One region of the Paenibacillus sp. JT31N17 genome, then DNA from elsewhere that is predicted to be linked to it. Evidence: predicted binding sites of a transcription regulator. Region 1 holds the regulator's gene; each other region holds the start of a gene.
What was found. The regulator Rex, encoded in region 1, represses fermentation and respiration genes when NADH is low (regulators of the CRP and FNR family bind a similar motif). The targets are predictions, from matches to a motif close to TTGTGAAATATTTCACAA.
Positions count from the first base shown of each region.

Region 2: the regulator Rex is predicted to act here: its motif matches at 1,715-1,732, upstream of AC0YOB_RS09515 (cytochrome ubiquinol oxidase subunit I).
Region 3: the regulator Rex is predicted to act here: its motif matches at 1,562-1,579, upstream of AC0YOB_RS10660 (DUF1641 domain-containing protein).

Region 1 is NZ_JBWDNP010000003.1:445,831-450,076, reverse strand. It holds gene AC0YOB_RS13880 (hypothetical protein) at 1-49, opposite strand, end outside; gene AC0YOB_RS13875 (cell wall elongation regulator TseB-like domain-containing protein) at 200-685, opposite strand; gene AC0YOB_RS13870 (amidohydrolase) at 718-2,019, opposite strand; gene AC0YOB_RS13865 (redox-sensing transcriptional repressor Rex) at 2,000-2,650, opposite strand; gene dinG (ATP-dependent DNA helicase DinG) at 2,647-4,246, opposite strand, start outside.
Region 2 is NZ_JBWDNP010000002.1:439,157-443,402, reverse strand. It holds gene AC0YOB_RS09525 (flavin reductase family protein) at 1-18, opposite strand, end outside; gene AC0YOB_RS09520 (ring-cleaving dioxygenase) at 120-1,070, opposite strand; gene AC0YOB_RS09515 (cytochrome ubiquinol oxidase subunit I) at 1,979-3,334, shown strand; gene AC0YOB_RS09510 (cytochrome d ubiquinol oxidase subunit II) at 3,331-4,246, shown strand, end outside.
Region 3 is NZ_JBWDNP010000002.1:719,270-723,515, forward strand. It holds gene AC0YOB_RS10645 (hypothetical protein) at 45-401, shown strand; gene AC0YOB_RS10650 (hypothetical protein) at 521-823, shown strand; gene AC0YOB_RS10655 (hypothetical protein) at 862-1,173, shown strand; gene AC0YOB_RS10660 (DUF1641 domain-containing protein) at 1,686-2,120, shown strand; gene AC0YOB_RS10665 (NAD(P)/FAD-dependent oxidoreductase) at 2,148-3,326, shown strand; gene trhO (oxygen-dependent tRNA uridine(34) hydroxylase TrhO) at 3,466-4,246, opposite strand, start outside.

The DNA of each region.
Region 1 (4,246 bases):
ATGCTGATAATACAGCAGTAATTAAAGTGGGAATCCATTTAATTTTCATGGCATGAAGCCTCCTTTGCCGAACGATATGATATATTTGTATCTATCATCTTTGCTATACGATAGTATATCATATTTTCAGCCCGATAGGCATGAGAAAAAACAGGGAATGCCTGGCCCGATTGCGGCTGCATTCCCTGTTAAGAGGTGTTTATCCAGATGATAATGTATAAGTGATGATGAATGAACCATCTCTGAATTTATAAAAATCATAATAATTATATTGCGCGGACGCCTGCTTGCCGGAATAAAACACTTCCCAAACCGGCTCTCCTCCCAGCATTCCGAGCTTAATATGATAGAGCTCCGCCGCCTGTTTGTTTTGCAGAAAACGGGATTTGATCTCCGACTCGGACACGCCTTCTTTGGCTTTGAGTTTAAGCGGCTCCTTCGTCATCCATACATAAGCGTCATCGCCGTCCTGATCCTTTCCTTGCACAACCCAAACAGGCTGATCCCAGACAAACTTGTGTGAATCGGTTGCTTCCTTAAGCTCACCGGCTTTTACCGCCGATGCTTCTATGCTGCGTTCTTCCTCCCAGAGCGAGGATTGCACCGAGCGGTAGTACGTGTTCAATCCGACAAGGATCAGAATGACGATCACGATACCAAACAGGAACCACTTGCCCTTGCTCATGACGGACGGTCGCCGTTGACGGTTCCTCCGCATTACCGATGGAGCAGCCTTTCAAAGCTTTGCTGTGCTTCAGCCCGTATTTTAGCCTCATCCATGAGCAGGCAAACACCGCCGGAAACCACCTGCCTGCCATTAATCCACACATGCTTCACATCGCGGCCCGATGCGGCATACACCAGATGGGAAACCAAATCGGTCTGCGGATAAAAATGCGGCTGCTCCGCATCAAGTGCGATAAAATCTGCTTTCTTGCCAACCTCGAGCGTGCCCAGCTCCTTCTCCTGCCATACGGTCTTCGCGCCGTTCACAGTTCCCAGCTTCAAAGCCTCATACGCCGGAATAACGGTGGGATCGCCGGAGATGCCTTTATGAATCAAAGCGGCCAACCGGATCTCGTCGAACAGATCCAGATTATTATTGCTGGCTGCGCTATCGGTCCCCAAGGAAACCGTAACACCTGCCTGAATCAATTCCGGTACGCGTGCTACACCGCTAGCGAGCTTCAGATTGCTGGCCGGATTATGCGAAACACCGACATTTTTCGCGGCAAGCAGCGAAATTTCCTCATCCGTCAAATGTACGGCATGCGCAACGAACGACGGACGCGCGAAGAACCCGAGCTTATCCAGATGCTCGACAGGGCGGCAGCCGTAGTCATTGACATTCTGCCGCACCTCTGCAGCCGTCTCGGACATATGGGTATGTAACGGGACATCGAGCTCATGCGCCGCATCTATAATGCGTTCAATATAATCGGGAGGACAAGTATAGGGTGCATGCGGCGACATCATCGTGGTAATCCGTCCATCCGCTTTGCCGTTCCAGTCTCTGGCGAAGCTCTTGGCTTCCTCCAGCTTGGCCGTCTGCACATCCGGCGGGCATAAGCCGATAACGCCGCGCGTCAGCACCCCTCTGATACCCGACTGCTCCACAACCTCGGCCACGATATTCATCCGGTCGTACATATCCACAAAGGTTGTGGTGCCGGATTTCAACATCTCAATCACGGCAAGCGAAGTTCCCCACCGGGTATCCTCATCGATATATTTGCCCTCCATTGGCCACATCTTCTGCTCCAGCCATACCTGGAGATTCTGATCATCCGAGTAGCCGCGCAGCAGCGACATTGCCGCATGACCATGCGTATTTATCAGGCCAGGCATGAAGATAAGGCTGCTTCCGTCCATACGCAGCGCACCTTCCGGCAGCGGGCTTGGCGGCTGTTCGCCCAGATAAGTGATGCGGTCATTTTCAACCACCATATGCCCCTTCAACACGGGAGCCTTATCGTTCATTGTCACAAAGGTGCCGTTCTCAATCCATAACCGGTTCATCCGTTTCGTTCCCTTCTTTTTCCAGGTAATAGGCCAAGCTGAGCAGCTCCGTCGTAAAATCGGCATAATGGATGCGAACATGCTCCGGGACGCGAAGAATCGTGGGGGCAAAATTCAAAATGCCCTCCACACCGGCTTCCACAAATCCGTCCGCTACATTCTGCGCTTCTGCAGCAGGTACCGTAATGATGCCGATGCGGATATTGCGGGCAACGACGATATCCTTCAACTGATCCATGGGCATGACGACCAGACTGTTGATCGCTACCCCGATCATGGCCGGATTAGCGTCAAAAACAGCGGTAATTTTCATATTATCTTTTAAATACGTATTGTAATTGCACAAAGCCCGACCCAGGTTGCCGGCACCGACAAGTCCGACATTCAAACCTTGGTCCAGCTTGAGGATTTGGCGAATTTTCTCTATCAGATAGGATACATCATAACCGATCCCCTTGCGTCCAAATTCACCGAAGTAGGCGAGATCCTTGCGGATTTGGGCCGGATTCAGATCCAGTTTGTTCCCAAGCTCCTGGGAGGAAACCGTCTGCACGTCCCTCTTGCTCAAATCGCTGAGAACCTGCAAATAAACCGGGAGCCTGCGGACGACTGCTTCGGATATTTTCTTCATGACTTCACCCCTTCTTGACCTACGGACAACCATTCCCCGATTCGCGGAACGATCTGTTCCAAATGCATATGCTCAATCTTCGGCCCTGGAAGCGAGTAAAGAAAATACTTGCCATAATACGTATCGATGACCCGTGTATCATAGATCAGGACAATCCCCCGGTCCCGGTTGGTGCGGACCAACCGCCCGAACCCCTGCTTGAAACGGATAACCGCCTGGGGAATGGACAGTTTCATGAATGGATTCTGCTTCTGCTCCTGCAGCAGCTCCGATTTGGCTTCAACGAGCGGATGATTGGGAGGTTGAAAAGGCAGCCTCACAATAGCCAGGCAGGTGAGCGCATCGCCGGGAATATCGACTCCTTCCCAGAAGCTGCTCGTTCCCAGCAGCACCGATGCCGCCTGCTGCTGGAATCTGCGCGTAAGCTTGCTGCGGTTCCCGCTGTCAATTCCCTGTCCAAGCAGTTGAATTCCGCTTGGAGCCAACAATTCCTTGAGCGGATCATAGACCTGGCGCAGCATCCGGTAGGAGGTAAACAGAACCAGCATTCTCCCCTTTGTCTGGATAGCGGCTTCGGCCAGTGATTTGATCAGCATTTCATTAAACAGCGGATCGCCCGCCGCTCCTTTCAATACGGGAAAATTGCGCGGAATGATGACCAGCGCCTGGTCCCGGTAATTAAATGGAGATGGCAGCTGAACCGTTTTAAGCCGTCCGCTTTGTTCATCCTGGTTCAGGCCCAGCTGCTCACAGGCATATTGGAAGGACTTCTGCACCGACAATGTTGCCGAGGTCAGCACAACGCTCCGTTTCAAATCAAAAAAATAATTGCGCAGCTGCTCGCTGACATTGGCAGGCACGGCGTACAAATGAATGGACTTGGCCCGATAGTTATTATTCGCTTCGATCCAGTAAACCATTTCCTTCTTGTCGGCCTTCATAAACTGGCGAAGATCATCCCTTGCTCTGGCCAGATCCTTGACCGTGCCGCTCAAATCCGTAACAAGCGCGGCAATCCCCGAATCATCCAGCTCCTCTTTGATCTCTGTGAAGAGCTTATCCAATGGCCGGATAATTTGGCTCAGATAACCATGGACAACCTCTTCCACAGCCTGTGCTTCCGACCATTGACCCGGCAGTTGGCTGCTGCGCAGACGCAGTACCAGCTGGCCGGATTCGCCTGAAGCCTCCTGAGCCAATGCGCTTCCCGGTTTGCCGCCTGCCGCACCGAAGCCCAGAAAGGTGAACAGCATATCAAACAAGCGATCCCATTCATCGCGGAGTTCCCCAAATACGGGAACGACTTCGTCGATTTGCTCCCGCCATTTGGCCGTACGTTCCATATCTTCATTGGACAGCTTGTGCCTAAGCTGAATAAGCTGGCCATTACGCGCATCTTTGCACAAGCGGCCAATGGGATGCTGAACGGTATGATAGGAAACCTGGGTTCCCAGATGCTTGCCCGCCACTTCCTCCAAATGATGCGCCTCGTCCACAATCAGATGATCGTAACCGGGAAGCAGGCGGTGATCGGCGCGGATATCCGTAAACAGCATGGAGTGGTTCGTGATCACCACATCCGCGATGTTGGCCTCC
Region 2 (4,246 bases), on a different contig from region 1:
CGGATCTATAGAAATCATATCGTTCCTCCCGATAAACATAATATACGGATATGCTGCCCTGGTTCAGAAAAAACGTAAAGCTGTTTTTTTCGGAAAATAAGATTCTCCTCTCATTCCCTTCATTGCCTGCCCTCCTCCAGTTCACGGACTTGGATCGGATGCAGCTTCGCTTCGAGCTGCGCGCGGCGGGGTTCGAACCAGGATGGCAGCATCAATTTCTCTCCCAGAAATTCTGCATCCTCATCTCTGGAAAATCCCGGTGGATCCGTAGCGATCTCGAACAGGATCCCTCCGGCTTCCCGGAAATAAATCGCATTGAAATACTGACGGTCTTTAATTTCAGTCGGTTGGTAACCGGATTGAAGCACATGGTTTTGCCATTGTACATGCTCGTCAAAATCCTTGGCCCGCCAAGCAATATGGTGTACTGTACCGGCGCCGCCGGCTCCCGACTCCATATTGGTTACCGCCACGTCGATGAGGTTTCCAATATCAGCTGATGTTTGAAAACGCGCATAACCTTGATCCTCACCGACTTTCTTCATGCCAAGAATATGCTCCAGGGCGTCCATTGTTTTTGCCGGGTCGATACTAAAGAGGACGGCTCCGCCAAATCCTTTGATCGCTTTATCGGTGGGAACCCCGCCGAATGACCATTCGCTATTCGCTCCTTCCGCCCGTTCCACGATTTCCAGCCGAAGTCCTTCCTTATCCGCGAACTGAAGATACTGCTCGGAGAATCTGGAAGCCTTCGTCACCGAGATGCCAAAGCGCTCAAGCCGATCTTCCCAGAAGCTGAGTGCGCCTACCGGAACAACAAAAGTGGTAATCCCTACTTGTCCGCCGCCAACCCGTCCCTTCCGGGAAGTGGGCCACGGGAAGAAGGTGATGATTGTGCCAGGGCTGCCGGCCTTGTTGCCGAAGTATAAATGATACACCTCCGGCGCGTCGAAGTTAATGGTTTTCTTCACAAGCCGAAGACCAAGAATGCCTGCGTAAAAATCGACGTTCTCCTGTGGATTTCTTGCAAAAGCCGTAATATGGTGAATTCCTGTTGTTTGTAACGACATCATTAATCACTCCTATATGATTCGAATTATTGGTTGCGGATTAAAATCATTTATTTTTATGTTCATTATCTTATTTTTAAGATATATGGCGAAAATTGACTCTGCTGCCCGCTTTGGGCCCATTTACCCAATCTCTTCAGCGTATCAATAGTTTCGTGCTTTTCATCTAAGATTAAAGTCTTCATTCGTGTCATACCTGGATGCACGAATAGCTTAAGTGATGTTTCGAGTTCTATATCCAATTGTGTTGGCCCCGATATCCGCCTCCTTTAATCTTTAATTTAAATATCTTTAATTTAAGATAATATATTTTCCGTATGATGTCAACCGTTTTTCAGCGTATAGCCAGCATAACGTGAGATTTGCCGGATCTCCTAAACAAGTCAGTTGAAATTATAAACTTTTATTCCGAAAGACTGTATCGAACCCGTTACTGTCTTCATGACTAGGATGACCCTCAATCTCTATAATATTTGGTTCATGGTTTATGCAGTCGATTTTCGACGGTCGAATCCGGACTGACACGGTAACTCTTAGCGAGTTCTTTCCCTACAACCGCTAGGCGGAAGCAGACGCTTATGACACCACACACAACCTTCATTCAACACTTTGACAACAATTAGTCAACCGCTGGTCACAATTCATTGTGAAAATAATCACAAATCAGCTTATACTATAAATATAAGTCAATTGGATCACTAAGGAAGAAGGGATACCCATGGTTGACAAGGATCAGAATAAACCGGGCGAACGAATAGCAAAGCAGGAGAAACGCTTAATCATACTATGCATCGCTGTGGCGTTCATTATGCTGCTCGCTTTATCCCGGCGGATATTTTAAACCGAAATTGAATATAGGGCTGCAATATTATTCATTTTATTTCATTATCAACAGGAGGGATTCAACCATGCTGCTTAGCGGATACGATCCGGTCATGTACAGCCGAATACTAACATCATTCACCCTCGCTTTTCACATTATTTATGCGACGATCGGCGTCGGGGTGCCGCTTATGATCGCACTCGCGGAGTGGATCGGTATCAGACGCAATGACGCTCACTACCTGCTCCTGGCCAGACGTTGGGCACGCGGATTCGTCATCACCGTGGCAGTCGGCGTTGTGACGGGAACAGCTATCGGACTGCAGCTCAGCCTGCTTTGGCCCAGCTTCATGCGCGTGGCCGGCCAATCCATCGCACTGCCGCTGTTTATGGAGACCTTCGCTTTCTTCTTCGAAGCGATTTTTCTTGGAATCTACCTGTACACCTGGGACCGCTTCAAGAATAAAATGGTTCACTTCTGGCTGCTCGTGCCTGTTGTGATCGGATCATCCGCATCGGCGTTCTTCATTACGGTCGTCAATGCGTTCATGAATGCGCCAGCCGGCGTAACGGTCGTAGATGGCGCGATTACCGATATTTCGCCGTTCGGGGCAATGTTGAGCCCGGCTATGCCGACCAAAGTCTCGCATGTCCTGATCACTGCTTACACGACATACGCCTTCGCCCTTGCCGCCATTGCCGCTTTTTCGCTGCTGAAGGGCCGCAACCACGTCTATCACAAAAAAGCGCTGAAGATGACGATGGTATCCGCCTTTGTTTTCCTTATCGGCAGCGCAGTCATTGGCGATTTATCCGGTAAATACCTGGCGAACTACCAGCCGGAGAAGCTGGCCGCCATGGAATGGCATTTTGAAACCTCTTCGCAGGCCCCCCTTGTGCTAGGCGGTATCCTGGATGCAAATAATAACATTAAATACGGGCTGAAAATCCCCTATGCCCTCAGTATATTGGCTCATGGACTGCCTAACGCGGAAGTTACGGGACTTAACGATATTCCCGATGATGAGGAGCCGCCGCTGTGGATCCATTATCTGTTTGATATCAAAATGGGCTTTGTCGCCTTGATGGTTCTGATCTCGGTTGTATTCATGCTGGTGCTGTGGCGCAAACGCCATCTTGCTTACACGAACAAATGGCTGCTGCGCGCCATCGTGCTTGCCGCCCCGGTCTCGATGCTGACGATCGAGCATGGCTGGATATTCGCAGAGGTCGGACGCCAGCCATGGATCCTGCATGGCATCATGAAGACCTCCGAAGGCGCCACAACCTCGGATCATGTGGATACGATGCTGATCGTGTTCACCGCCTTGTACGCCGTGCTCGGCTTCACCTCCGTGCGCGTGCTGATCAAGATGTTCAAAAGCAATCATGTGGAAGATGAAATGAAAGCCAGAGGGATTGAGGAGGGGGATGGACAATGAGCTATGAAGTGCTTGGCATATCCGTACTCTGGGTCTTTCTGTTCGGCTATCTCATTGTGGCCTCCATCGACTTCGGCGCCGGATTCTTCAGCTATTACAGCACGATTACGGGTAAACGCCATCTGATCCAAAATATCATTGAACGGTACTTGTCGCCGGTGTGGGAAGTAACCAACGTCTTTCTCGTCTTCTTCTTCGTCGGCATCGTCGGCTTCTTCCCGGACACCGCTTATTATTACGGAACCGCCTTGCTGGTTCCCGGGAGCGTTGCGATTGTTCTGCTGGCTGTCCGCGGCGCTTACTATGCCTTCAGCGCTTACGGCTCCAAGAAGAATAACCGCTTCTATGTCATGCTTTACGGAGCAAGCGGCCTGCTTATACCGGCGGCATTATCTACCGTCATGACCATTTCCGAGGGCGGCTACATCGCAGTCGATGCCAATGGCAAGGTCAGCTTCCTGTTCAGCAGGCTGCTCACCAGCAGCTACTCCTGGACTGTCGTTCTGCTGGCTCTGGTAAGCGTGCTGTACATCTCGGCGATGTTCCTCAGCTACTATGCCAATCGTGCGAATGACCGCAATGCTTTTGAAGTGGTGCGCAAGTATGCGCTCGCCTGGAGCGGACCGACCATATTAAGCAGCCTGCTTGTATTCTTCGCAATCCGTAATCACAACCCAGAGCATTTCCGGCAGATGCAGTCCTATGCCTGGATGTTTGTCCTGTCTTTCGCCTGTTTTCTGATCGCCGTCTACCTGTTATATACACGCAAAAGATTGGGACTTTCCTTTATCTTCGTCATGCTGCAGTTTGGGTTCGCATTCTTCGGCTACGGAGCAGCGCATTTACCTTATATATTGTATCCTTACTTAACCATCTATGATAATTTCACAAGCGAGCCCATGGCCCTTGCTC
Region 3 (4,246 bases), on a different contig from region 1:
GTGTGAAGAACAAGCCGCCGCCTTAAGTGAAAAGGGGGAATGGAATGCTGCAGAAAATCAGGGTAATGGGTCTTGAGTCGAAATATTCCACCTTATCTTTTATTTCGGTTACAGGCGTCATTATTCTGCATCTGATCCATTGGGCTTTGGCTCCACTCATAATGGGCGCGACAGCGGGGATGCAATTGCAGCATCGGGATATGGAGGGTCACGGCTCCGTTATTATGGATGTGCTCATTCTCGTGCTGTTTCTTGTCAATATAATCAGTATGTATTTTGCCTGCCGGCAGCTGGCGTTAGCATGGAGGAAACGCGCCAATCTGACGCGGCATACCTATTTATGCAGCGCAGTCTCCGTTATTGTCCTGTCTATAGGTGTATACACCATGTTTTCGCTGTAATCAGCTCCGTAATCAAATAGAGGACCGCCTGGCAAATTTGCCGGCGGTCCTCTATTTGATTTGCCAGCGGCAAGGTTGGCTAATAAAAGACAATAAAAAGCAAGAGAGTCTCGTATTTCATGGTGGGTTTATCTGCTATCCTGATCATGCATCCAATGATCAAGGTGCTGTGGTATCTCCAGTCCCAATACCATCATCTGCCGACGGTCCGGGGCGTTCTGCAGCAGAACGGCGGCGAGTACCAGGCGTCCGGTCCCCGGTATCATCAGGAAGAGAGCGGCACCGTGATGTCCATCGATATTGCGGCAGCCTACCCCGGCGAGGCGGACATCGAATCCTGGCGGCGATCCTTCAAGCTGGAACGGCAGCGGGAGGCTTTGATTGAAGTTACGGATGCGTTCGTCCTCGCGGAGCCCTGCTGAAGAGCTTTTTTACAGTCTGATCCCGCCCTGCCAGCCGGTTGCGGGGGAGGAAGGCTGCATCCGGCTGGAGCTGCCGGGACTTTGTCAGCCGCGCCGCCGGGCTTTCTTACATGGTGGGGACGCATTGGTTTGCGCTGTATGATTTCGGCAATGTGAACGGCCTGTTCGGCAAATACGGCATCTACGATTCCAGCGATGAGATGTGGGAAATTCTGCGGATATGTGGGAGCGACGCATCGTCAGCTGGCCGCTGCCGGATATGGACGGCAGGCGATGGCAGCGGAAACGGAAGTAAAATAAGGCAGCAACCAGTGGAAACCAATGGCTTCGCCCTTTGTCACCAAGGGTGAAGCCATTGGTTTTTTTGACTGATTAAAAATTTTTAAGTTTTTTAGGCGTGTAAGATCCGAACCAGCAGTGGGAGAAATAGATTGAATCTATAGAAGCTATGACGTCTAATCAAACCGCCTCCCGAGGGTTAGGCTTTTAGCGGCTTTTCCTTTCATACCAGTGTTCCGTAATGGATAGCAGGGGTGTTTTTGTACTTGAAAAATTCTCATTGGCCCAGGTAGAATAAGCAGCCTGACTATCCCGCATAATAAATCCAGATCCGCCATAAAAACAAAAGATCTGACAATTTGTTTTGGGGATGCAAAATTCGTCGTTTAGGTATACAATAGATACAGATGTGACTATGTCGATCGCATCAGTCTGGATACGGCCCACCTCTATGATTCTATGTGAAGATTTTCACTAAGAAGGCTGATAGATGAAAAATTATTACATTCCGACTGATTAGAAGAGTATCCGTTTTCAGCAGCGAGCCGGCACTATTTATTTGAATGAAGGAGGAAACGTGCAAATGTCAGAAACAACTGTACAACAAACAGAAGTTACCGCAGTACAAGCAGCTGCCAAGCCGGATGTGCTGGATCAACTGCTAAAGCCGGAAGTACAAGAGTCCTTAACGGTATTGGTGGAACAACTGCCGAAGCTTACCGAAATGATGACTCTGCTTACCAAAACGTATGACCTTGCTTCAAAAGTGGCAACGGACCGCGTGCTTATTCAAGATATGGTCGGAGGCCTTCAAGAGGTGGTAAAGCCGCTTGAGAAGAAAGTCAAAGGCTACGCATCTGCCGTTATCGAAGCGAATGACCGCGCTGAGCAAAGCGAAGCAACCATCGGTTTGTTTGGCATGCTTAAGCTGCTGAAAGATCCGGAGCTTCAGAAAATGCTTCGTTTCAGCCAAGCTTACCTGGATATTCTGGGCGAAAGAAATAAAAAAGACGAATAGATTAATCATTCAGAACGGAGGATGAACGTGAGTAAACATATTCTTATATTGGGCGGCGGTTACGGCGGCTTGTTGAGCGCTCTTTCGGCACGTGAGCATCTGTCGGCAGAAGAGGCTACAATCACAGTCATTAACCGTGTTCCTTCACATCAGATCATCACGGAACTGCACCGTCTTGCGGCGGGCAATGTGGAAGAGAAGGCAGTTGCCCTGCCTTTGGAGAAGCTGCTTAAAGGCAAGCAAATCAACGTTAAAGTCGGCACGGTTCAAAAAATAGACGTCGCAGGCCGTTCAGTGAAGCTTGAGGGCGGAGAATCCTATCGTTATGATTCCCTGGTTCTTGCTCTGGGCAGCGAAACGAACTACTTCGGTATTCCGGGACTGCAGGAAAACAGCCTAACCCTGAAATCCGTACAGGATGCCAACCGCGTCTACGCGCATGTTGAAGACCGCATCCGCGAATACAGCAAATCCAAAAACAAAGCGGACGCTACTTTCGTTATCGGCGGCGGCGGACTTACAGGCGTGGAGCTTGTGGGCGAGCTGGCGGACGAGCTTCCAGGCATCTGCCGCAAGAACGGCGTAGATTTTGCCGATATTTCGCTTTATCTTGTTGAGGCTATGCCAAGCATTCTGCCGATTTTCTCGGCCGATCTGATTGCGCGTGCAACTTCAAGCCTTGAGCAGCGCGGCGTTAAGTTCCTGACAGGCCTTGCCATCACAGAAGTGAACGGATCTGTTGTCAGCCTGAAAGACGGCCAAACGATCGATACGAGCACGCTGGTATGGACAGGCGGCGTTCAAGGCAGCACGCTGGTTGCCGAAAGCGGCGTAGAAGTGAACCGCGGCCGTGCCACGGTCAATGAATTCCTGCAATCCGTATCCCATCCGGAAGTATTCCTGGCCGGCGACTGTGCGGTTGTATTTGGTCCCGAGGGCCGTCCTTACCCGCCGACAGCACAGCTGGCCTGGCAAATGGGCGAGCTTGCCGGCGCCAACATCGCAGCCTTCTTCAACGGCAGCAGCATGGACACGTTCAATCCGGTATTCTCCGGTACTCTGGCGAGTCTCGGACGCAAAGATGGAATCGGCAGCATTGGCGGCAGCGGCATCGAGCTGAAAGGCACGCCGGCTTCCCTGATGAAAAAAGCGAGCAATGCCCGCTACCTGGCTCATATCAACGGCTTGTTCTCACTCGCTTATTAAGATTCACCAGCGGCACATTTCTATTCATACCGGCAGCGCCGATTTCAGCTTCCTGAAATCGGCGCTGTTTTTTATAAAAAAACCACTTATCCATTCCCGGCTGCAGCAGGAGGGTAAGTGGTTGCATTTTGAACGTATATTAAATGGCCTGCGAGAACGAGCTGCATTCCTCGGAACAATAATGATTGTGCAGGGTTTCGCATTCGTCGCAGACAATATGCTGGTGATGGCAGAGATCATTGGCGCAGTTAATGTAACGGTCGGCGGGCTTGGCGCAATGATGGCATTGTCCCACTACATTGGCTTCCTCCGTATGATTGACCGGAATGGAGATCCGCTCATCGAACACATAACATTTGCCGTCGAATAATCTGCCCTTCACTTCCTCATCCTGTCCATAGGTGACGATGCCGCCATCCAGCTGATAAACGTCCTCGAAGCCTTCCTTCAGCAGAAAGCTGCTCAGCTTCTCGCAGCGTATGCCGCCAGTGCAGTAGGTCAGAATCGGCTTATGCTTATTCTCGCTCAGGTTCTCCCTGATCCATTCGGGAAACTCCTTGGAGGTCTCGATGTCCGGCCGGATGGCGCCGCGGAAATGACCCAGGTCATACTCATACCCATTGCGGCCATCGAGCACAATCACGTCATCGCGCTGCAAATATTCATAAAATTGCTTCGGAGCGAGCCGCTTGCCGCTCTGGAGAGTAGGGTTGATATCTTCCTCGTTGAAGCGGAAGGTGACCAGTTCCTTCTTGTAGCGGACAAATATTTTACGGAAGGTATGCCCTTCGACGGCATCGATCTTGAAGACAATATCAGCAAAAAGAGGATTCTGGCGCAGATCATGCATGTATTGCTCCGTCTGCCCGATCGTCCCCGATAAGGTTCCATTAATTCCTTCGTCGGCTATCAGGATGCGT